2 regions of the Williamsia sp. z71 genome follow, and region 1 is predicted to be linked to the other one. Evidence: riboswitches for the same ligand, from Rfam matches in the RefSeq annotation. Region 1 holds a riboswitch; the other holds the start of a gene.
What was found. Region 1 has a riboswitch for cobalamin ahead of cobN (cobaltochelatase subunit CobN). Riboswitches for the same ligand answer to the same signal wherever they lie in the genome.

Region 1 (11,400 bases):
GCCGCCTCCAGCAGACGTTCGGCGATGCCGTGCAGGGCCCAGGGGTTCGATTTGTTCATGAACTCCTGGTTGGCCTCGTCGAGGACGTAGGACTCGGTGAGTTGCTCGTACATCCAGTCGGCCATCACGTTGGTGGTGGCGTCATAGCCGAAGAGATAGTCGACTGTTGCGGCCATCTCGAACGCGCCCTTGTAGCCGTGGCGCTGCATCGCGGCGATCCAGCGCGGGTTGACCACCCGGGCCCGGAAGACGCGGGTGGTCTCCTCCGAGAGTGTGCGGGTGCGCACGTTGTCCGGACTGGTGCTGTCGCCGATGTAGGCCTCTGGATCTTTGCCGGTCAACGCCCGGACGGTGGCGACCATGCCACCGTGGTACTGGAAGTAGTCGTCGGAATCAGCGATGTCGTGTTCGCGGGTGTCGGTGTTCTTCGCGGCGACGGCAATTCGTCGATACGCCGAACGCATGTCGTCGACCGCGGCGACACCTTCGCGTCCGCGGCCGTACGCGTAACCACCCCACGCCGTGTACACCTCGGCCAGATCGGCGTCGCTGCGCCAGTCCTTGGAGTCGATCAGCTGGAGTAGTCCGGCGCCGTAGGTTCCGGGTTTCGACCCGAAGATGCGACTGGTGGCGCGGTCGGTGTCACCGTGTGCGGTCAGGTCGGTACGGGCATGGGCGGCAACGTAATTCGACTCATCGGGTTCGTCGAGCCCGGCGACCATCCGAACGGCGTCATCGAGGATCGTGATCACGTGGGGGAACGCGTCCCGGAAGAATCCGGAGATGCGAACCGTGACATCGATTCGGGGACGGCCGAGTTCGGCGAGGCCGATCAGGTCGAGTTCTGTCACCCGGCGAGATGCCTCATCCCAGATCGGCATCACTCCGAGCAGTGCGAGAACCTCGGCGATGTCGTCACCGGATGTCCGCATTGCGCTGGTCCCCCACACCGACAAGCCGACGGACCTCGGATACTCGCCGTGGTCCGAGAGATACCGCGCCAGAAGCGAATCCGCCATCGCGCGGCCGGTCTCCCAGGCGAGTTTCGACGGCACCGCCTTGGGATCGACCGAATAGAAGTTGCGGCCGGTCGGCAAGACGTTGATCAGTCCACGTAGTGGTGATCCGCTCGGTCCGGCCGGGATGAACCCGCCGTCCAGCGCATGGAGGATCCGTGGGACCTCCTGGTCGGTCTGGCGGAGCCGAGGCACGATCTCGTTGCCGGCGAAGTCGAGGATCTCGCGGACGTCGGCCGGATGGCCTTCGGTGACGGCCGCGATGGTGGCGGGGTCCCAATCACCCTTGGCGCAATCCACCACCAGCTCCCGCGCGACGGCTTCGATGCTGTCGGTGGCGGTACGGCCGGCCGTGCCGTCTTCGGTGAGTCCCAGTGCTTCTCGCAGCCCCGGCAGGCTCTGCGTGCCGCCCCAGAGCTGCCGCGCCCGGAGCATCGCCAGCACCAGGTCGACCTCGACGTCACCGGCCGGTGGTTGTCCGAGGATGTGCAGGCCGTCGCGGATCTGCACGTCTTTGATCTCACACAGCCACCCGTCGACGTGCAGAAGCATGTCATCGAAGACGTCTTCTTCGGGACGCTCGGACAACCCGAGGTCGTGGTCCATCTTGGCCGCCTGCAGCAGGGTCCAGATCTGCTGGCGGATCGCCGGGAGTTTGTTCGGGTCGAGCGCGGAGATGTTGGCATGCTCGTCGAGCAGCTGCTCCAAACGTGAGATGTCGCCGTAACTTTCGGCCCGCGCCATGGGTGGGATCAGATGATCGACCAGCGTGGCGTGCGCCCGCCGCTTCGCCTGTGTCCCTTCGCCGGGATCGTTGACCAGGAACGGATAGATCATCGGCAGGTCACCGATGGCGGCGTCGGTGCCGCACGAGGCCGACATACCCAGGGTCTTGCCCGGGAGCCACTCGAGGTTGCCGTGTTTACCGACGTGGACGACCGCGTCGGCGGCGAAGTGCTGCTGCGACGACAGCCAGCGATAACAGGCCAGGTAGTGGTGACTCGGCGGCAGATCGGGGTCGTGATAGATCGCCACCGGGTTCTCGCCGAAACCACGCGGCGGTTGGACCATCAACACGATGTTGCCGAATTGCATTGCCGCGATGACGATGTCGCCGTCCGAATTGGCCGAGTGGTCGACGAACAGCCGGCCGGGTGCCGGACCCCAATGCTCGATCATCGACGCGCGGAGGTCCTGCGGCAACGTGTCGAACCACTGCCGGTAGTCCGCGGCGGACAGCCGGATCGGGTTGGCGGCCAGGGCTTCTTCGGTCAGCCAGTCGGGGTCCTGTCCGCCGGCCGCGATCAGCGTGTGGATCAGCTTGTCCGAATCATCCTCGGCCAGGCCGGGAACCGAGCCGTCGCCCGACTCCGGCCCGATGTCGTATCCGGCGTCCCGCATGGCTTCGAGCAGCCGGAGCAGGCTCTGCGGGGTGTCGAGTCCCACCGCGTTCCCGATCCGCGCGTGTTTGGTCGGGTAGGCCGACAGCATCACGGCGATCCGGCGGTCCGCCGGAGCGATATGCCGAAGTCGGCCGTGGCGCACGGCGATTCCGGCGACCCGGGCGCACCGTTCGGCATCGGGACGGTACCAGGGCAAACCGTCCTCACCGATCTCCTTGAACGAGAACGGAACCGTGATGATCCGTCCGTCGAACTCAGGGACCGCGACCTGTGTGGCGACATCCAGCGGCGACATGCCGTCGTCATTCGCGGCCCACCCGGCGCGGGAGGACGTCAGGCACAGGCCCTGCAGGATCGGGATGTCCAGCCGGGCGAGTTGTTCGATGTTCCAGTTCTCGTCATCGCCGCCGGCCGACGCGGTGGCCGGCGTCGTTCCACCGGCGGCGAGCACCGTGACGACGAGTGCATCGGCCACCGCAAGCTGTTCGAGCAGGTCACCAGGTGCAGCCCGCAGCGATGCGCAGAAGATCGGCAGCGATCGGCCGCCCTTGTCCTCGATCGCGTCGCAGAGGGCGTCGATGTAGGCGGTGTTGCCTGCCAGATGCTGGGCTCGGTAGTAGAGCACCGCGATCGTCGGTCCGGTGGCCTCGACCTGGGCATTCCGTTCCAGGATCCCCCACTGCGCGGTTGTTGCCGGAGCGCTGAAGCCGTGACCGGTGAGCAGCACGGTGTCGGACAAGAATGCGTGCAGGTTCGCGAGATTGTCGTGTCCGCCCTGGGCCAGGTAGTTGTGAGCATCGGCGGCCACACCGGGAGCCACCGTCGACATCGACATCAGGTCGGGATCGGGAAGCTGTTCACCGGAGACCACCACAGTTGGCAACCCGGCGGCGATCACCGCGTCGAGACCCTGTTCCCACATCCGCCGGCCACCCAGAATTCGAACAACGACCAGGTCGGCGCCGTCCAGGAGTCCGGGCAGGTCTTCGTCGACGAGCAGGCGGGACGGGTTCGCAAGACGAAAGTCGGCGCCGCTGGCCTTGGCGGTCAGCAGATCTGTGTCCGAGGTGGACAGCAGCAAGATCACGAGGACCTCCTTGCCGGGAATGCGCGCCCGGCGGTTGGGGTGTAGCAGCGGAGCAACAAGGGTCTGACTTGGGGTTTCCCCCATACAGTGGCGCGACCGTGCCGGACTCTCACCGGCTTCCTCATTGCGGAATGGCATCAGCATATAAGAACGCATTTCTGCCTTGTATTCCTTGACCGATATATACCCAGGAGAGAAAATACTCGTTGTGAACGAACTGATCTGGCCGGCTCTGGCGGAACCGAATCGTCGACGAATGCTCGATGTCCTGCGGGTGCAGCCCTGCGCCGTGGGCGAGCTGGCCAGACGCGTCGGACTGGCGCAACCGCAGACGTCCAAACACCTGGGCGTTCTTCGTGCGGCCGGCCTCGTGACCGTTCACGCAGATGCACAACGTCGCGTCTACCAGGCCCAACCGTCTGCGCTGGCCGAGATCGACAGCTGGCTCGCGCCCTATCGCCCGATGTGGAACACCGGCCCGGATGCCCTGGGAACACACCTGGACAAGAACCCCCTGGCACCAGAAGAGGACCAGAAATGAGCAGCTCTGCCACAGATCTCGAACTCCACAAGTTCTCAACGGGGTCCCGGCCGGGCAATTGACCGCCAGTACCGTGGACCCCATGAGTCGACCGTCCGATCGTTGCCCTGGTGTGTTCTCGGCGCACCCGGCGGCAGATGGCCACCTCGCACGGATCCGGCTACCCGGCGGACTGATCACACCAAGCCAGATGAAATCCCTGGTAGGAGTGTCGGACGACTACGGAGACGGTCATCTCGAACTGACCTCGCGCGGCAACGTCCAGCTGCGTGGGATCGGTGACGTGGACGGTGCCGGTCAGCGCATCCTCGAGGCCGGCCTGATCCCGTCCCCCAGTCACGAACGCGTCCGCAACCTGCAGCTCTCGGCATTGACCGGGCGGCGAGGAGGCCTGGTCGACGCGCGACCGATCCTGAAAGAATTCGACGCCGCATTGCAGTCCGATCCCACACTCGCGGAGCTTCCGGCCAGGATCCTGTTCGGCTTCGACGACGGTCGTGGCGACATCGTGACCCAGGGTCCCGACATCGGCGTTTTGGCGTTGGATGAGCGGGCGTTCGACGTGCTCATCGGCGGAACGCCCACCGGACGGCGGGTGTCGGCCGACGGCGCCGCGGACCTGATGATCGATCTGGCCCATGCGTTTCTCGCCGACCGGACCGACGAGTGGCGCGTCCAGGATGTCGCCGACCGCCCCGCGATCGACGAAGTGTTGGCGACCCTGCCGGAAACCGGCGAATATTCGAGGTCGAAGCCCACGTCGACACCGCAGGTGGGCTGGCTCGCGCAGGACACCGATGACCTGGTGGCACTCGGCTCGGTGGTCGCGCACGGCCGGATCCCGGCACGCGTCGGAGAGTTCCTGGCTGCCATCGAACGCGACATCTACCTGACACCACGGAAAGAGATCTTGATCGTCGACCTGTCAGAAGGCATGGCCGACACCGTACTTCGGGTGCTGGCGCCGATGGGCCTGATCTTCGACGAGAACTCACCGTGGACCAAGGTCACCGACTGCACCGGCTCGCCGGGCTGCGACAAGTCGCACGCCGATGTCCGCGGCGACCTCGAACTGCACCTGACCTCTGGTGGCGCTGCCGTCGACGACCGTCAGCACTGGGTCGGTTGTGAACGCGGGTGTGGCTCGCCGCCAGGGAACCATCTTCGGGTCGAGGCAACACCGTCGGGGTACAAGCGTCGCCGACTCTGATCGGCATCTATGGTGACGAGCACTATGTACACCTACATTCGAGACGGCGCCGAGATCTACCGGCAGTCATTCGCGACGATTCGTGCCGAATCCGATCTTTCAATGTTCGAAGACGACCTCTCGCAGGTCGTAGTCCGGATGATCCACGCCTGCGGACAGGTCGATCTGACCACCGACGTCCGGGCCAGTGCCGATCTGGTGACCGCAGCACGTACGGCACTCGAGGACGGTGCGCCGATCCTCTGTGATGCGAACATGGTCGCTTCCGGCGTCACCCGCAAGCGGTTGCCTGCGGGCAACGAGGTGCTCTGCCTGCTGGGTGACAATCGGCTCCCCGACCTGGCTGCCGAGCTGGAGACCACAAGAACCGCTGCGGCGGTGGAACTCTGGCGTCCCATGCTCGAGGGATCGGTGGTGGCGATCGGGAACGCACCGACCGCACTGTTCGCACTCCTCGAGCTGATCGATGCCGGCGGACCCCGGCCGGCCGCGGTCATCGGTGCGCCGGTCGGCTTCATCGGTGCCGCGGAATCGTGTGCAGCGCTTGCCGATCGGAACGACCTGGAGTACTTGACCGTACTCGGCCGTCGCGGCGGATCGGCGATCACCGCCGCCGCCCTCAACGCACTTGCCTCGAAGGTGGAATGACGATGACCAGCAGCGGAAAATTGTGGGGCGTGGGGTTGGGACCCGGGGACAGCGAGCTGGTCACCGTGAAGGCCGCGCGGGTCATCGGTGAGGTCGATGTGATCGCGTATCACTGTGCACGCCACGGCCGTTCGATCGCCCGGTCGGTTGCCGAACCCTATCTTCGGGATGGTCAGCTGGAGGTTCGGCTGATGTATCCGGTGACCACCGAGACGACCGATCATCCCGGCGGCTATCGCGGAGCGCTCGACGACTTCTATGCCGCCTCCGCGGAGGTTCTTGCCGAACATCTGCGGGCAGGTCGCTCGGTGGCGTTGCTGGCCGAGGGTGATCCGCTCTTCTACAGCTCGTATATGCACATGCACAAGCGACTGACCGACCGGTTCGACACCGAGATCATCCCGGGCGTCACATCGGTCAGTGCTTCGGCAGCCGCCACCGGGCTGCCGTTGGTCGAAGCCGATGAGACCCTGACCGTGTTGCCTGGCACGCTTCCGAAGGCCGAACTGGTTCGCCGACTGCGGGACAGTGATGCGGTGGCGATCATGAAACTGGGCCGCACCTTCCCGGAAGTGGTTGCAGCGTTGAGTGAGTCGGGTGTCCTCAGCCGGGCGTGGTATGTCGAACGAGCTTCGACGGGCGCACAGAAGGTGATGCCTGTCGTCGATGTCGACGCATCGACGGTGCCGTACTTCTCGATGGTCGTGATCCCGGGCGAGCTCAACAGTGCGCAACCACCGGCAGCGGATTCCGGTGCCATCGGCGAGGTCGTTGTCGTGGGCTTGGGACCAGGCGCCGACCGGTGGACGACTCCGGAAGTGCGCGCGGAGCTGGCCCAGGCCACCGACCTCGTGGGCTACAAGACCTATCTCGATCGGGTGACCCCCCGCCCCGGACAACGTATGCACCCCAGCGACAATCGGGTCGAGTCCGAACGGGCTTGCATGGCGCTGGATCTGGCGAAGAACGGCGCCCGGGTCGTTGTGGTGTCGTCCGGCGACCCCGGTGTCTTCGCGATGGCGGCTGCGGTGGTGGAAGAAGCGGCCGACCCGCAATGGCGCGATGTCCCGGTGCGGGTCGTGCCCGGGGTGACCGCGGCGAACGCCGTTGCCAGTCTGGCGGGCGCGCCGCTTGGACACGACTATGCGGTGATCTCGTTGTCCGACCGGCTCAAGAGCTGGGACGTGATCACTGCGCGCGTGCGTGCCGCGCTGGCCGCGGATTTGGTGCTCGCGATCTACAACCCGGGATCGGTCAGCCGGAATTGGCAGGTCGCCGAACTCAAGGACATCGTCTTGGAATCCAAGGACCCGTCGACACCGATCATCCTCGGGCGCGACGTCGGTGGCCCCGAGCAGTCGGTGGTGATCACCACCGTCGGGGAGTTCGATCCGGCCGTGGTCGACATGCGGACACTGTTGATCATCGGTTCGTCGACCACCACGGTCGTGGACCGTATCGGTGGTCCGCTGGCGTTCACCAACCGCCGCTACGAGAGCAACTGACGGACCCGGTCCGCGGCGGCCGAAGCCGTTTCGACGGTTTCGCCGCCGGGTGGGGACGGTCGCCGAACCATGACGACCGGTAGCGAAAGGCACCGCGCTGCTTCAAGTTTCGCTTGAACCAGTTGGCCTCCACTGTTCTTCGTGACGACCACGTCTATGCGGTGTTCGCGCAACAGGGCCAGTTCACCTTCGACGGTGTACGGGCCGCGGCTGCGGAGGATCTGATGCCGGGACGGCACCGACCGCTCGGGCGGGTCCACGAGTCGGATCAGGAACCAGGCGTCGTCGATGTCGGCGAAAGCATCGACGTCTTGGCGACCGGTGGTGAGGAAGACTCGGATATCGCCCTTTTCATGGGCCGATTCCGCGACGCTTCTGGCAGCGCCGGCGATGTCCGGGACGTCGATCCAGTGATCCCCCTGTTGCGCCGACCATTCGGGTCGTCGCAGTGTCAGCATCGGCACATCGAGACTCGCAGTTGCGGCTCCGGCATTGGCGGAGATCTGACGGGCGAACGGATGCGTCGCATCGACCACTGCCGTGCAGGTGTTGTCACGCAGCCACGTTCGCAGACCGTCGATGCCGCCGAACCCGCCGATCCGGACATCACCGACCGGTAGCGCCGGATTCTTGACCCGGCCGGCGAGTGAGGTGACAACCTGCACTCCGTCCCCGACGAGCTGCGCTGCCAGAGCGCGGGCTTCGGCGGTACCGCCCAGGATGAGGACCGTCCCCTCGCTCATGACAGATGGGGGTCGGTGCGCAGCTTGGTCATCCTGGCAGATGAATAGAGATAACTGTCCGGGAACTCTGCGGCGGCCAGGACGCGTCCGACGAAAATGACCGCCGTGCGCTGGATACCGTGTCGTTCCAGCTGGTTCGGGAGTTCGGTCAACGTGCACCGAACGATCTGCTGGTTGTCGCGGCCGGCGAAGGCGACCACTGCCGTCGGACAGTCGCTGCCGTAATGCGGCGTCAATGCATCCACGATTTGTAGGGCTCGATGGGCTGCCAGGTGGATCGCCATCGTGACACCCGTGCGGGCGAGCTCCTCGAGTTGCTCCCCCTCGGGCATATCGGTCGAGAGCGTGGACACTCGCGTAATCAGCAGCGACTGACCGACTCCCGGCACGGTGAGTTCCTGTCCCAATGCCGCAGCCGCCGCGGTGAAGGCCGGAACACCCGGGACGATCTCGTACGAGATTCCTTGCGGCTGCAGCAATCTGATCTGTTCGGCCACCGCCGAATACAGTCCGGGGTCGCCGGAATGCAAGCGCGCCACGTCATGGCCGGCACGGGTCGCGGTCACGATGTGCTCGATGATCTGCGGTAACGGCATCTTCGCGGTGTTGATCAATGTGGCGCCGGGGGGACAATGCTCGAGCATCTCAGCCGGGACCAGCGACCCGGCATAAAGGCAGGTGTTGCACCGCGAGAGCAGCTTTGCACCGCGAAGTGTGATCAGATCGGCGGCGCCGGGTCCGGCTCCGATGAAGTACACCGTCATGAGTTGATCCTCGGCTTGTCGGCGATCCACTGTGTCACCGGTAGGTTTGGACGCCAGGTCGTCATCGATCCCAGTGGCTCGGCGTGGTCGATCTGGAATCGACGAAGCGTACCGCCCAGGGCAGCATGCCATTTCACCAAAACAGCCTCGGATTCGAGGGTGACGGCGTTCGCCACGATCCGTCCACCGTCGAGCAGGGCATCCCAGCACTCCTCCACGACCCCCGGGATTGTCACCCCTCCCCCGATGAAAATCGCGTCGGGATCGGGTGCATGACCCAGCTGATCGGGTGCCGCCCCGAGGACGGTCAATCCTGCGCTCACACCGAGCTGGGCCGCGTTGTGCGCAATGCGTCCCCGGCGTACGTCGTTCGATTCGAAGGCGATTGCGGAGCAGGTCCGGTCGGTGCGCAGCCACTCGATGGCGACGCTACCCGCGCCCGCACCGACATCCCACAGCAGTTGGCGTGCGGCAGGCCGGAGGGCGGTGACTGTCAGCGCCCGCACCGCCTGTTTGGTCAGTTGCCCGTCGTGGCTGAAGTCGGTGTCCGGTAGACCTGCCTGGCTGCTGACGGCCGGACCAAGACAGTCAACGGCAACAATGTTGAGCTGGTCGCCGGCAGGTCCCGTCCAGGTTCGCGCGATACCGGTGACCTGGCGTTCCCGGTCGGAACCGAGCTGTTCGAGAACTGTCATCTGCGACCAGCCGAACCCATGAGCGGTGAGCAGGTCGGCGACGGCTGCCGGAGTGGTGTTGTCGCGACTCAGGATCAGCAGGCGAACGCTATCGGAGACATCGGAGAGGATCGAGTCAATCGGTCGATCGACAACACTGCTGATACGGGTCGTGGCCAGGTCCCAGCCGAGGCGGGCCGAGGCCAGGCTGACACTCGAGACGGCCGGCAGGATGCGAACATGTTGGGCGCCGACCTGTTTGACGATCGAGGCCCCGACGCCGTGGAACATCGGATCGCCCGAGGCAAGGATGTGAACGGTCTGCGGGTGTGGCTCGGCCAATAGTCGCCGCAAGTGTTCGGACATCGGGCTGTCCCACCGGTGACGTGTGGCTTCCAGAGGTGCAAGCAGATCCAGCTGGCGAGTGGAACCGTAAATGTCGGTGGCAGAGCGCAATTCGTCCTGCGATTTCCCGGACAGGCCGTCCCAGCCGTCGGCGCCGATACCGACGACCACAAACCTCGGTTCACTCATCGCGGCATCCGCCGCCAGATGGCCTGGGGCAGGAGTTTCATCACGAAGAAGACCGGGCGCAGTTTTCCGGGCACCCACACCACACGCTTACCTTGGTGCAACGCTTTCACCACTGCGTCGGCAACCTGTGGTGCGGTGCTCGACATCGGGGCAGGTTTGGTACCGGAGGCCATCAAATCTCTTGTCATGCTGCCGATGACAAAACCGGAGCGCACCAGCAGGAGGTGTACCCCGCTGCCGTGCAAGGCATCTGACAATCCGCTGGCGAAGCCGTCGAGTCCGGCTTTGGTGGAGCCGTAGACGTAGTTGGCGCGGCGGACCCGGACGCCGGCCACAGAAGAGAAGACGATGATATTGCCGCGCTTCGCGGCGCGCATCGCGACGGCCAACGGGGTCAGGACGCTGATCTGGGCGAGATAGTCGGTGTGTGCGATCTGCAGGGCGTGGGCACTGTCGACCTCTGCCCGCGCCTGATCGCCCAGGATGCCGAAGGCCACGATCGCATCGTCGATGGGTCCGTGCTCGGCAACGATCTGCTGGATGAGGCCCTCATGCGCCGAGGTGTCGTTCGCATCGAACTCGATGGTGTGGACTGCCGCCGCATTCTCGGACTCCAGCCGTTCGCGCTGATCAGCGAGGTCCTCTGATCGGCGAGCCGCCAAGATCACCGTCGCCCCGGCAGCGATCCGGGCCGCCACCTCCAGCCCGATCTCACTGCGACCACCGAACAGCACAACCACTCGCCCATTACTCACCGGGCCAGTATCCCAAACGACCAAATTTGGGGCTGCAGTCACTCCTTCACAGGGCTGGGCTTCTTCGGCGCACGGATCACCTGCAAGATGTCCCGATAGAATTCTTCGACCAGTTTGTTCGCTGAGATGACGACGTTTCCGCGGTTCCGGGCCAGCGTGTGGGAGCGAGTGATTTTGAACTGTTTGGGTAGCTTTCCATCCGCGGGAAGCAGCGCCTCGGGCTTATCGCGGAGGACTCCCAACAACGCACCTACGTTGGAAGACGTACGCCCGGCCAGAATCGATTCGATCCGGGTGTCCGCATGCGCATCGGGGATCTGTTTGACGATCCAATTGATGCGAGTCGCGGGACGTCCTTCCCGAGGGGCATCGATGATGGTCGAGCATTCCAGGACGTCGGACCGAAGGTCGATGGCCAGCGTCAATGTTCCGGTCGCGCCTGGGATACGCAGTGAGCCGAACATGAAGCCCGAGTCCGCCAACTGTTGAATCCGGCTGGTGCTGTCCGGTCGATACCTTG
Region 2 (11,400 bases), on a different contig from region 1:
GACATTCTCCTGCGCGGCCGCTTCGAACACCCGCATCGCCCCGCCGACATTGTTCTGCCAGGTCACCGCCGGATTGTGGGTTGGTTGAAAAATCCAAGACAGGTGGACGACGACGTCGGCGCCCCGGACTATTCCTCGCATGTCGTCGACGGCGGTGTCTGCGACGATGAACTCGGTTTTCGGATGGTCCAGGGTGGTTCGTCGGCGCGCCACCCCGCGAATGACCCCGACCTCGGGGCGCCTGCTCAGTGCTGCGATGACGCTGGTTCCGACGTTGCCCGTCGCGCCCGTGACGACCACAGTCAACCCGTCTTTGTTCATGGCGACCGGGTACCCACGTGTGTCTGTCTTGACACCGGCACTCGAGGGCGCTTCAGCCGTAACGGCTTGGAGAGTTCCCGGAACAACTGGGAGAATGTCGTTTGTCAGCCGGCGCAGTCGGGTAGTCGTCGACCATGGACGCAAGCGGACCAGCCAGGAGAATCGCGCAACAGGCGGTGGCAACCGCAAGCCGGGTCGCCGCGAAAGCAGGTGTCGGCCAGGATCCTGACAGCCTGTCGACGCCGGTCAGCCTCACCATTGCCGCTCCCGAGGCGCTGGTGAGGGCGGTGTGGCAGGACCCCGACAAGCTCTCCCGAATTGTCGGTGATGTGGCATCGGTCAAGGCGTCGGACGACGTGGTCATCTGGACCTTCGACGTCGCCGGGGAGTCGACAGAGGTGAACACCACCGTCACCGAGACAGAACACGAGATCGTGTTCGAGCGAACCGACGATCCCGATGCGTCGCCTCTGGCACAGATCCGCACGGTTGCCGCACCCGGCGATCTCGGCACTGTCGTCTCGTTGCAGTTGACGCTGCCGGTACCGGGGTTCGTTTCTCGCACAGCGGCTTTCAAGGTCCTATATCGCGCGCGGGCGCTGGTTCAGACCGGCGAAATCCCCACTTTGACGCCGCTTCCATCCGCCCGTCCCGGCGCCTCCTGAAAGGACCTGCAAAATGAAGGCACTATGTTGGATGGGCGTCAACGAGTTGAGCGTCGAAACCGTTGCCGATCCCACCATCGTCAATCCCCATGATGCGATCATCGAGGTGGGTTTGAGCACGACCTGCGGGTCGGATCTCCACTTTCTGTCCGGTTACCTTCCCGGGATGCGCGAAGGCGACGTCATCGGCCACGAGTTCATGGGCCGTGTCGTCGAGACCGGTCCCGAGGTGTCGCGGACGCAGGTGGGCACCCGGGTGGTGGTTCCTTCCTTCATCGGCTGTGGCGCGTGTCGGTACTGCGAAGACGACCTGTACTCACTCTGCGACACCACGAATCCGAACGCCGAACTGCAGCGACCGCTCCTGGGTTACCCGACGGGCGGAATCTACGGCTACACACACCCTTTCGGTGGATATCAGGGGTCACACGCGCAGTACATCCGGGTGCCCTTCGCAGATACCAATTGCTTCGCGATACCCGACGGTGTCACCGACGAGCAGTCGTTGTTCGTCTCCGACGCTCTGCCCACCGGGTATATGGGAGCCGACTTCTGTGACCTGTCCGGCGGCGAAACCGTGGCGGTGTGGGGTGCCGGCGGCGTCGGCCTGATGGCGGCCGCCAGTGCGCGCCTGCTCGGTGCCGAGCGGGTGATCGTGATCGACCAGATCCCGGAAAGACTGCAACTGGCCGAACAGGTGGTCGGTGCCGAAACCGTGGACTTCTCGTCGACGGACAGCGTGGTCGACGCGGTGCGTGAGATGACGGGGGGAAGAGGCCCGGACGCCGTCATCGAGGCGGTGGGTATGGAAGGTGTTACCGACGGAGTCAAACACCTGTACGACAAGGCCAAACAAGCCCTTCGCCTGGAAACCGATCGTGCGGCGGCGCTGCGGGAGGCGATCGTGGCGTGCGGCAAAGGCGGGACGGTCGCGATGCTCGGGGTGTACGGCGTCACCGACAAATTCCCCACCGGTGCACTCATGAACAAAGGCTTGACCTTGCGCACGGCGCAGCAGCCCGGACAACGCTATGCACCGGCTCTGTTGTCACTGCTCGAGTCCGGCCGCCTGGACACCAGCCACCTGATCACCCACGAAATGCCGCTGATCGACGCGGCCCACGGATACGAGCTGTTCAAGAACAAATCTGACGGGTGTGTGCGGGCTGTCTTCCGTCCTTGAGTCGGCGCCACAGCAAATCGCAGTCGAAGACCCGCTTCCGAGGTTGCCGAAAGGGGTCTTTGCGTTGCCGGAGGGTGCACTCGATGAGTTCCTGGTGGTGTGGAGGTCAAAGCCTGTAGGACAGGCACAGACCGGTGCGGTCGGTGATACGCGAAGGAGAGTCATGGGCAAGCTCATCTACTCGATGATCACCTCGCTCGACGGTTACGTCGAGGCGGCGGAGGGCGACCTGGGCACCGGCGCCGCCGAGGACGAAGAGGTGCATACCTTCATCAACGATCTGTTCCGTCCGGTCGGGACGTATCTCTACGGCCGGCGGATGTACGAGACGATGGTCTACTGGGAGACCGCGCACACCGAGCCCGACATTCCTCCGCACGCCTTGCAGTACGCCCGCGACTGGCAGGCGGTGGAGAAAGTCGTGTATTCCACGACGCTGGAGTCGGTGTCGAGTGAGAAGACCAGGATCGAGCGGACTTTCGACCCGGACGCGGTGCGCAAGCTCAAGGCCGAGACCGACCGCGACCTCACGGTCGACGGCCCGAACCTTGCGGCCCAGGCGATTATGGCCGGCCTGGTGGATGAGTACCACCTGTTCATCACCTCGAGTGTGGTCGGTGGTGGCAAACGGTTCTTCCCCGACGGTGTGCGCCTTGATCTGGATTTGGTCACCGAACGTGCTTTCGGCAACAGCGGTCTGATCTACGCGCACTATCGAACCCGCTGAGCTGTCCACTCGGTGGGGCCTCAGTCGAGGTCCAGGCCACCGAAATAGTGCGCGAGGAAGAAGGCCGTTGCAACGCCGCCGACGGCCACGGCAATCTGATCGCGTGCCTTTCCCCGACGCCGGAGCAGCAGCGCGCTGCCCATCGCGAAGTTGATCGCGCCCCATCCGACATTCGTGGTGGGGGAGGACAGTCCGACTCCCGGTGGTTTTGCGAACGGCGTGGGAAACTTTTCGCCGGATATTCCTTTGACCGTGTGCGGGACGGTGTTGACGAGCAGGGCGCCCGCGATGAATCCGGTGATCGTCCCGGTGGCGGTGTCAGCGATCGTCACGTGATGTCTCCCTTGATGAGGTGGTGAGTCGAGGCTACTGAAGAAACGGCGTGGCTGTTCTCCACGCGCAGAACCGAATCGGCCGGTCACTCGTCGAGGTCGCGACGGGGACGTGGTCAATGTGTTCGACTGCGTGATGCCAACCCAGCTCCCGGGGCACTGTTGCGACGACGTAGCCATCGGTAGATTTCGTCGGTGCCCCAGACGATGATCGGCATGGGAATCAGCCATACGACGAGATCCCATGGCGGGCTGACGGTTCCGAATATGCGCTGCAGTACAGGCACGGTGACCACGAGGACGACGAAGACGATCTCGAAGGCGAAGCCCCACAACAGCAACGGATTCGTCCCGATCCCAATCCGACGTAGTGAAGTCCGTTGAGTTCGGGAGGCCATGGCCGTCCCGATCTGACACGCCACGATCGCCAGGAAACTCATGGTGGTCGCAAGTTGCCAGGTCTCGTGCAGGGGCCCCGAGGAGACGGAATCCCCGAACTGCCAACCACCATCGAGCAGAGTGTGCACAAACAATCCCATGACCATCAGTGCCGACACGCCACCGAGGATTCCCCAGGAACGCAGGAGAATCTCTCGGCCGACGACGTTCTCGTTGCGCTTCCGTGGCGGACGATCCATCACGCCGGGTTCGGCGCGCTCACGACCGAGTGCGAGTGCGGGAAGGGTTTCGGTGCCCAGATCGATCGCGAGTATCTGCATTACTGTCAATGGCAGCGGTATCTGACCGCCCGAAAGTGCGTACAGCAAGAACGGGATCACTTCGGGTGTGGCATGCGCGAAGATGTAGACGATGAACTTGCGGACGTTGTCGTACACCCGCCGCCCGGCCTCCACCGCGGTCACGATGGTGGCGAAGTCATCGTCGGTCAGAACCATGGTGGCTGCTTCGCGGGCCACGTCGGTGCCTGATTTGCCCATGGCGACGCCGATATCGGAGCGGCGAAGTGCCGGCGCGTCGTTGACGCCGTCTCCGGTCATCGCCACGACGTTGCCCTGACTGCGCAGTGCATCGGTGATCCGAAGTTTTGCCTCGGGGGAGCTGCGTGCGAATACGATCTCTCCGGGTGCGGCCAACAGTTCATCGAGCTCGGTCTCGGGCATGGCTTCGAGTTCGGCACCGGAGACCACCCGCAGTCCGGTGCCCGCGCCGATGCCGACCTTTTCGGCGATGCCGCGGGCGGTGAGCCCGTGATCACCGGTGACCACCAGGATTCGAATTCCCGCCGAATGACACTTCGCCACAGCCTCATTCACTTGCGGTCGCGGAGGATCGAGCAATGCGACGACCGCAAGGAGGGTGAGGTTGCTTTCTGCTTGGTCTCGATCGAGAGTCGCCGCAGCGGTGTCGTCGATCTGGCGGTCGGCGATTGCCAAGAGTCGGAGCCCTTCCGCTGCCCACTGCTTGAGCATCTCCGAAATTGGTTGCCGCTCAGCATCCGTCAGTTCTCGGTCGGTGCCGTCGTTCTCCACGATTCGGGTGCAGCGCTCCAGGATTTCCTCCGGGGCACCCTTGACGTTCACTCTCGTCCCACGTGTCGAGCGGGTCACGGTGGACATTCGGCGCAGCGCGGATTCGAAATGGAATTGCTCTATTTGTTCGGCGTGCTCTGGCGGCGAACCATCGAGCAGCTGGGTGCCCGCGCGCAAGATGGCCACTTCGGTCGGATCCCCGCGTTCGACAAGGGCCCCCGAGTCGTCGGTGGTGATCGTCGCGGTGCAACAGTCGACCATCACCTGAGCGGCCCGCCGGACGGCCGCATCGGCACCGGCGGTGGGCAACGTGAGCTCGCCCTGCGGAGTCCACAGCCTGGTTGCCTGCATCTCGTTCTGTGTCAGGGTGCCGGTTTTGTCCGTGCAGATCACGGTGGTCGAGCCGAGGGTTTCCACTGCCGAGATCCGCTTGACGAGAGCTCCGCTGCGGGCGAGTATCCGGACGCCGAGCGCCAGCGCCAGCGTGATGGTCGGCAGCAAGCCTTCCGGGACGTTCGCGACGAGCAGGCCGATGGCGAAATTGACCGAGTCTTGCAGGGACAGGCCGGCCAACAACGTTCCCATCGGGATGAACGCCGCGCCCATCACCACCGCGACCGCCGCGATCAGCCAGGCGACACGTTTCACCTGGGTTTCGAGTGGGCTCTCCTCATGGGTGACGCGCTGAGAAAGTGCCGCGATGCGGCCGAGTTCGGTCCCCATCGCGGTTGCGAAGACAACGGCCCGCGCCTCTCCGCCGACCACATTGGTGCCGCTGAAGACGATGTCGGTCGCTTCGAGGAGTGGACCCGATTGCGGCTCGGATCGCGTCTCGACGTGGACAGAGTCGGACTCACCGGTCAGCGTCGAGAGATCAACCTGGACTGCGCCTTCGATGAGCCGCGCGTCGGCAGGGACTTTGTCGCCTTCGGAGAGTGCGATCACGTCACCCGGCACCAGAGCAGCGACGGCGACGGTGTGTTCCGGCCCCTGCCGGATCACGCGTGCGTTCTCGGGAATGATCGCCGACAGCGCCTCGACGGCCTGCTCGGCGTGACGTTCCTGTATGAATGCGAACCCGGCGTTGATGATGATCACCACCACGATCGCGATCGCCAGTGGCTGTGAGTCGCTGATCCAGGCCAAAACCGCAGCCACCCACAGCAGCAATGCCAGTGGGTGGGTCAGTTGCCGGATCACCTGCCGCGACCAGTGGGTACGTCGCCTTCTCACCAGTTGGTTGGGACCGTAGACGATTGCCCGCCGGGCCACTTCCCGCTCGGATAAGCCGGTGATATCGGTCTCGAGGTCGCGAAGGAGTCCGGTGATCGCCTCCTGCGGGTCGATGTGATCGGCCGGGCGCTCACGATCAGCCAAGGATCCCACCCCGTAGATGAACCGGAGACGGTCCGATGTTGTTCATCGTCAAGACCTTTCGGGCGACGACCGGGCAACGCTTCAATGGCGGAGTGGTTACGCAACCACCGGACACATGTCGGATCGGCACGAGCGCATCTGGACACGTACGGGCGGGTATTCCCTTGCCACGGCGAGAGATCGCGGGCCGGGTTCGCGTCGCGGCTCCACAACATGATTGCACTCTTATGGACCGGATGTTGTCGATATCAAACCTGACTGCGCACCAGCCTCGTTGTCGGCGGATTCGGAGAACCGGGCGCACCCGGTCCGTGGACCCGTCCGGGTGAGTGACGTCGGGACCGCTTCCTTGGGTCAGAAGGTGCCGGGCACGTTTCGATGTGTGGTTTGCGGTTCGCCTGCAACCGGCGAGCAGATCGGCAATCGTGGAGTCACCGCACGAGTTGGACGATCTCAGCTGCAAAGGAGCAGGCAATGGTTACGTTGAACGCGCCGATCGTGGTGGCCGTCGATGGTTCCGAGCACGCGCAGAACGCTCTGCGCTGGGCCGTTGCCGCCGCAGCACGGGAGGGTCGGATGTTGCGGGTGGTGACGGCAGTGGGAACCATCGCGGCCGGTTACGCCCCCGGGGTCGTGATGACCCAAGACGTCATCGACGCCGTCCGCGACGACGCCCACCGGATCGTGGACGCCGCGGTCGGCACGGTCAAGGCGATCAACGCCGATGTCGAGGTCAGCGGACAGTTGTTCGACGGCAAACCGGCGCTGGTGTTGCGCGAGATCTCCGGCCGGGCGCACATGCTGGTCGTCGGCAGCCGCGGCATTGGTGGGGTCGCCGGTCTGCTTCTCGGGTCGGTCAGCACCGATGTTTCCGCCCACGCCGATTGCCCGGTCGTCGTGGTCCCCGGTCAACCTCCCGCAGCGGGTGCGGTGGTGGTCGGCGTCGACGGCTCGCCGACGTCGCAGGCGGCGGTGAAGCAGGCATTCATCCAAGCCGACGAACTGGACACCTCGGTGATCGCGGTGCACACCTATCCGGGATTCTCCAGCGACGTGTTCCCCGGCCACACCGACGCCGTTCAACGGCTCCACGACGAGGCCGTCGAGGGACTCGCAGTGTTGCTGGCCGGCCATCGCGAGGACTACCCCGACGTCCCTGTCGAAACCCGCATCGCGGTCCAGGCGCCGGCGCCCTACATCATCGACACGGCCCGCGACGCCCAACTCGTCGTGGTCGGAAGCCGGGGCCGCGGCGGATTCCGCGGGCTGCTCCTCGGCTCGGTCAGCCAGGCCGTTCTTCACACCGCGCCCTGCCCGGTCATGGTCGTACACGCCTCCACTGAATAGCCCGGCCGGGGGAGTAGGCCGCATGACCACTGACGGGTGAGCGCCGTATATGGTTGCCGAGGCCGCCCATGCGGCCACGATCGGCGAGGGAACCCGGTGTGAATCCGGGACTGACGCGCAACGGTGACGGCCTTGACGGGCCGAAGTCCGGTTACTCATCGATCGGTCAGAAGTTCCTCGGCTCCGCGACTGGGCCCTGATGTAGGAGTTACCGTTTCATGCGCAAGTCTTGGCGGCACATTGCTGCCACCACCTTCACCATCACCTCGATCCTGCTGCTCTCGGCATGTTCGTCCACGGCGGATGAGCAAGCGTCGGAGACGATTTCGGGCGGGTTCGACTTCCCGTTGACCATCGAGAACTGCGGTCATACCGTCACCATCGATGCGCCGCCGCAGCGCGCGGTGTCGCTGAACCAGGGCTCCAGCGAGATCCTTCTCTCGCTCGGACTCGCGGATCGAATGGTCGGCACGGCCACCTGGACCGATCCCGTCCGTGAGAACCTCGCCGCCGACAACGCCCACGTGCCGCGTCTGGCGGACAACAATCCGTCCTTCGAAGTGGTCCTCGACACCGAACCCGACTTCGTCTCAGCATCTTTCGGCGGCACACTCGGACCCGGTGGTGTTGCCGACCGCGACCAGTTCGAACAGCTCGGCGTGCCCACCTACCTCTCGCCCACGGACTGCGACGGTAAGACCGCCGCCAGCGTCAACGCGGACGGCGCCCGCACCGATCCGTTGCGGATCGAGACCGTCTACAAGGAAATCCGAGACCTAGCGGCCATCTTCGACGTCCGCGAGCGCGGTGAGGCGTTTGTCGCCGAACTGCAGCAACGTTTCGAGAAGGCCACGGGATCGGTGGACGCCGCCGGTGTGTCGCTGGCCTACTGGTTCGCCGACACCAAAACCCCGTACATGGCCGGTTGCTGCGGTTCGTCGGGCATCATCACCAATTCCATTGGCGCCGAGAACATCTTCGCCGACACCACCAACGAATGGCCGCAGGTCAGCTGGGAGAGCATCCTCGATCGCGATCCCACCGCCCTCGTGCTCGCCGACCTCAGCCGGCGTAGTGTCGATGGCGACGCACTCGACAGCAAGATCGCGTTCCTCGAATCGAACCCGGTTACCCAGCGGCTCAGCGCCGTCCGCGACAAGCGATACATCGTGGTCAACGGAGCCGACCTGAATCCCTCGATCCGCACCATCGACGGCGTGGAGAAGACCGCGGCCGCACTCGAGCAGTGGGGACTGGCGCGCTGACCGCGGCCGGCACCCACCGCGGGGTCCGACCGGCACCGACAGATTCGGCCCCCGTTCTCGGGATTCTGCTGCTGGTCGGCCTGGCGGTGCTGGCGGTGTCCATTGCCATCGTCATCACCATCGGTCCGGCCGGCCTGTCGATGGGCGACGTCTATCGGGTGGTTCTGGACCATCTCGGGTTCGGTGACTCCGGGGTGAGCAGGATCAAGGACGGCATCGTGTGGGAGCTGCGGCTGCCGCGCACCCTGCTCGCGGCCATCTGCGGTGCCGGTCTGGCGCTGTGCGGAACGATCATGCAGTCGCTGCTGCGCAATCCGCTCGCTGACCCGTTTGTCCTGGGTATCTCGTCCGGGGCGTCCACGGGCGCGGTGGTGATCGTCGTCCTCGGACTCGGCGCCGGCGCGGTGTCGCTGTCGGTGGGTGCGTTTCTCGGGGCAGTCCTGTCATTCGCTCTGGTGATGTTGCTGGCCGCCGGCGCGGGCGGTGGAATGTCGCGGGTGGTACTGGCGGGAGTGGCCTGCACACAGCTGTTCTCGGCGCTGACGTCGTTCATCGTGATCTCCTCGGCGGACGCCGAACAGACCCGCGGTGTGCTGTTCTGGCTACTCGGTTCGCTGTCGGGGGCCGACTGGGCGAGCGTCCTGCTCTGCGGCACGGTCACGGTGGTGGGCCTACTGGTGTGCCTGACGCAGTCGGCCGCGCTCGACGCCTTCACCTTCGGCAATACTGCTGCTGCGTCCCTTGGCATCTCGGTCCGTTGGATCCGGATTCTGTTGCTCGGCATCACGGCACTCGTCACCGCGACCCTGGTGAGCGCCGCCGGGGCGATCGGGTTCGTCGGCCTCGTCCTGCCGCACGCCGCCCGCTTCCTCGTCGGACCCCGACACGACCGTCTGCTTCCTACTGCTGCGGTGGCCGGCGCGATCTTCATGGTGTGGGTCGATGCCCTGGCCCGTACGGTCTTTGCGCCGCAGGAGGTTCCGGTCGGAGTGGTCACGGCCCTGATCGGTGTCCCGGCGTTCGCGCTGATCCTCTTCCGGATGAGGTCGAGCCAATGACCCTGTGCGCCAGAGATATCGGATGGAGCCGCGGCGGTCGGATCGTTCTCGACGGGGTGTCCGTCGAGACCGTCAAGGGTGAGACCATCGGACTGCTCGGTCCGAACGGCTCCGGAAAGTCGTCGCTGCTGCGGGTACTGAGCGGCATCGCGCAACCGGATGCGGGTCGTGTTCTGCTCGACGACCTCGAGATCAGAAGTATGCGACGACGTCAGGTCGCCCGCCGGGTGGCAATGGTCGATCAGCATTCCGACACCGAGGTCGACATAACTGTTCTCGACATAGTCCGGCTCGGCCGCATTCCGCACCGGGGAGTTTTCGGTGGCGACGAGTCCACGGACGATGCGGCCGTCGAGCTGGCGCTCGAGCGTACCGGTATGACGTCGAAGTCGAACCGGCTGTGGCACAGCCTTTCCGGCGGTGAACGTCAGCGCGCGCAGATCGCGCGGGCTCTTGCGCAGGAACCGGATGAGTTGTTGTTGGACGAGCCGACCAATCATCTCGACATCCGGCATCAGCTCGACATCCTGGCGTTGGTGGCCGAACTGCCCGTCACCAGCTACATCGCACTGCACGACCTCAATCTGGCGGCGATGTTCTGTGATCGGGTGATGGTCCTTGCCCAGGGCCGGGTGGTTGCTGTGGGCACCCCCACCGAGGTGATCACCGCGGAGTTGGTGGAGCAGGTGTATCAGGTCCGGGCGGACGTGACCATCGACCCGACCAGCGGATATCCCACGGTCACGTATCGACCACAGTCGGCCGGCGTCGTTGCGGGTTGACCCTCCTCTGGCTGAGGCGGATTGGGTTGAACATGGGTGCAATGCACCCATGTTCAATCTTCGGATTCGCCATACTCTCGAATCATCTCAACTCCGTGTCAGCTGGTGAGAAGGAGTGGAAACATATGGATTCAGGGATGGGAGTGGCATGAGCAACGCATCGACCGCAAACCTCGACGTCGTCGGAATGTGGGTCACGGCAGACGGATACATACGACAGGAATTGCTTCCGAACGGACGCTATGAAGAGGCACGAGGAAATACCGCCGGCGCCTACACCGGTGCGTATACCGTGACCGGCGCACATCTGGACTACCGCGACGACACCGGGTTCACCGCGACCGGGGATATCCGCGATGGCGTGCTGTATCACGAGCACCTGGTGCTCTTTCGTGAGAAGGAGCCTTCGTGAGTTCGACCGAGCTCGTTTGTGCAGAGGAAGAGGACTTATTGCGCGAACTGCGGCGGACACTGGGCGCCGAAGCCCTCTTCCAGACGAAGGCCTGATCCTTCCAAACGTCGGGCGTCAGCCTTTGTTGTTGGCGCGGTCCGCCTGACGTTTTTCCTTTTCGGCGTCGGCGAGTTTCTCGATGTGGTCGGCCTGGTCGCGATCGGTTTCCGCGGCGTTCCGCTTGGCTGCTGCTTCCCTTGCTTTTGCGGCAGCGGCGGCGGTCGCTTTCAGTTCAGCCGCATTGATCTTGGCCTGCTCATCCCGCTTGGCGGCTTCGACCTCTTGTTTGCGCTTGGCGGCGAGTTCGTCGGCCTCCTGGTGGGCTTCGGTGGTGCGTTCTCGCGCTTTCGCCGCAGCGGCTCGTTTGTCTTCCGCCGCCTGCTGTTCGGCCTCCTGGATCTC

Region 2: it holds a riboswitch for cobalamin, as region 1 does, so the genes downstream of both, AC51GR_RS21235 (ABC transporter substrate-binding protein) here and cobN (cobaltochelatase subunit CobN) in region 1, are expected to answer to the same signal.

Annotation. Positions count from the first base shown of each region.
Region 1 is NZ_JCANWX010000006.1:83,924-95,323, reverse strand. It holds gene cobN (cobaltochelatase subunit CobN) at 1-3,506, opposite strand, end outside; adenosylcobalamin (AdoCbl) riboswitch at 3,559-3,634, opposite strand; gene AC51GR_RS15600 (ArsR/SmtB family transcription factor) at 3,715-4,047, shown strand; gene cobG (precorrin-3B synthase) at 4,130-5,257, shown strand; gene AC51GR_RS15590 (precorrin-8X methylmutase) at 5,282-5,905, shown strand; gene AC51GR_RS15585 (precorrin-2 C(20)-methyltransferase) at 5,902-7,410, shown strand; gene AC51GR_RS15580 (cobalt-precorrin-6A reductase) at 7,395-8,153, opposite strand; gene cobM (precorrin-4 C(11)-methyltransferase) at 8,150-8,917, opposite strand; gene cbiE (precorrin-6y C5,15-methyltransferase (decarboxylating) subunit CbiE) at 8,914-10,125, opposite strand; gene dprE2 (decaprenylphospho-beta-D-erythro-pentofuranosid-2-ulose 2-reductase) at 10,122-10,880, opposite strand; gene AC51GR_RS15560 (TerD family protein) at 10,919-11,400, opposite strand, start outside.
Region 2 is NZ_JCANWX010000009.1:101,099-112,498, forward strand. It holds gene AC51GR_RS21200 (NAD-dependent epimerase/dehydratase family protein) at 1-321, opposite strand, end outside; gene AC51GR_RS21205 (hypothetical protein) at 456-986, shown strand; gene AC51GR_RS21210 (zinc-dependent alcohol dehydrogenase) at 1,000-2,169, shown strand; gene AC51GR_RS21215 (dihydrofolate reductase family protein) at 2,333-2,896, shown strand; gene AC51GR_RS21220 (hypothetical protein) at 2,917-3,228, opposite strand; gene AC51GR_RS21225 (cation-translocating P-type ATPase) at 3,345-6,095, opposite strand; gene AC51GR_RS21230 (universal stress protein) at 6,570-7,442, shown strand; adenosylcobalamin (AdoCbl) riboswitch at 7,503-7,652, shown strand; gene AC51GR_RS21235 (ABC transporter substrate-binding protein) at 7,661-8,707, shown strand; gene AC51GR_RS21240 (FecCD family ABC transporter permease) at 8,770-9,765, shown strand; gene AC51GR_RS21245 (ABC transporter ATP-binding protein) at 9,762-10,547, shown strand; gene AC51GR_RS21250 (Atu4866 domain-containing protein) at 10,696-10,959, shown strand; gene AC51GR_RS21255 (IF2 family translation initiation factor) at 11,074-11,400, opposite strand, start outside.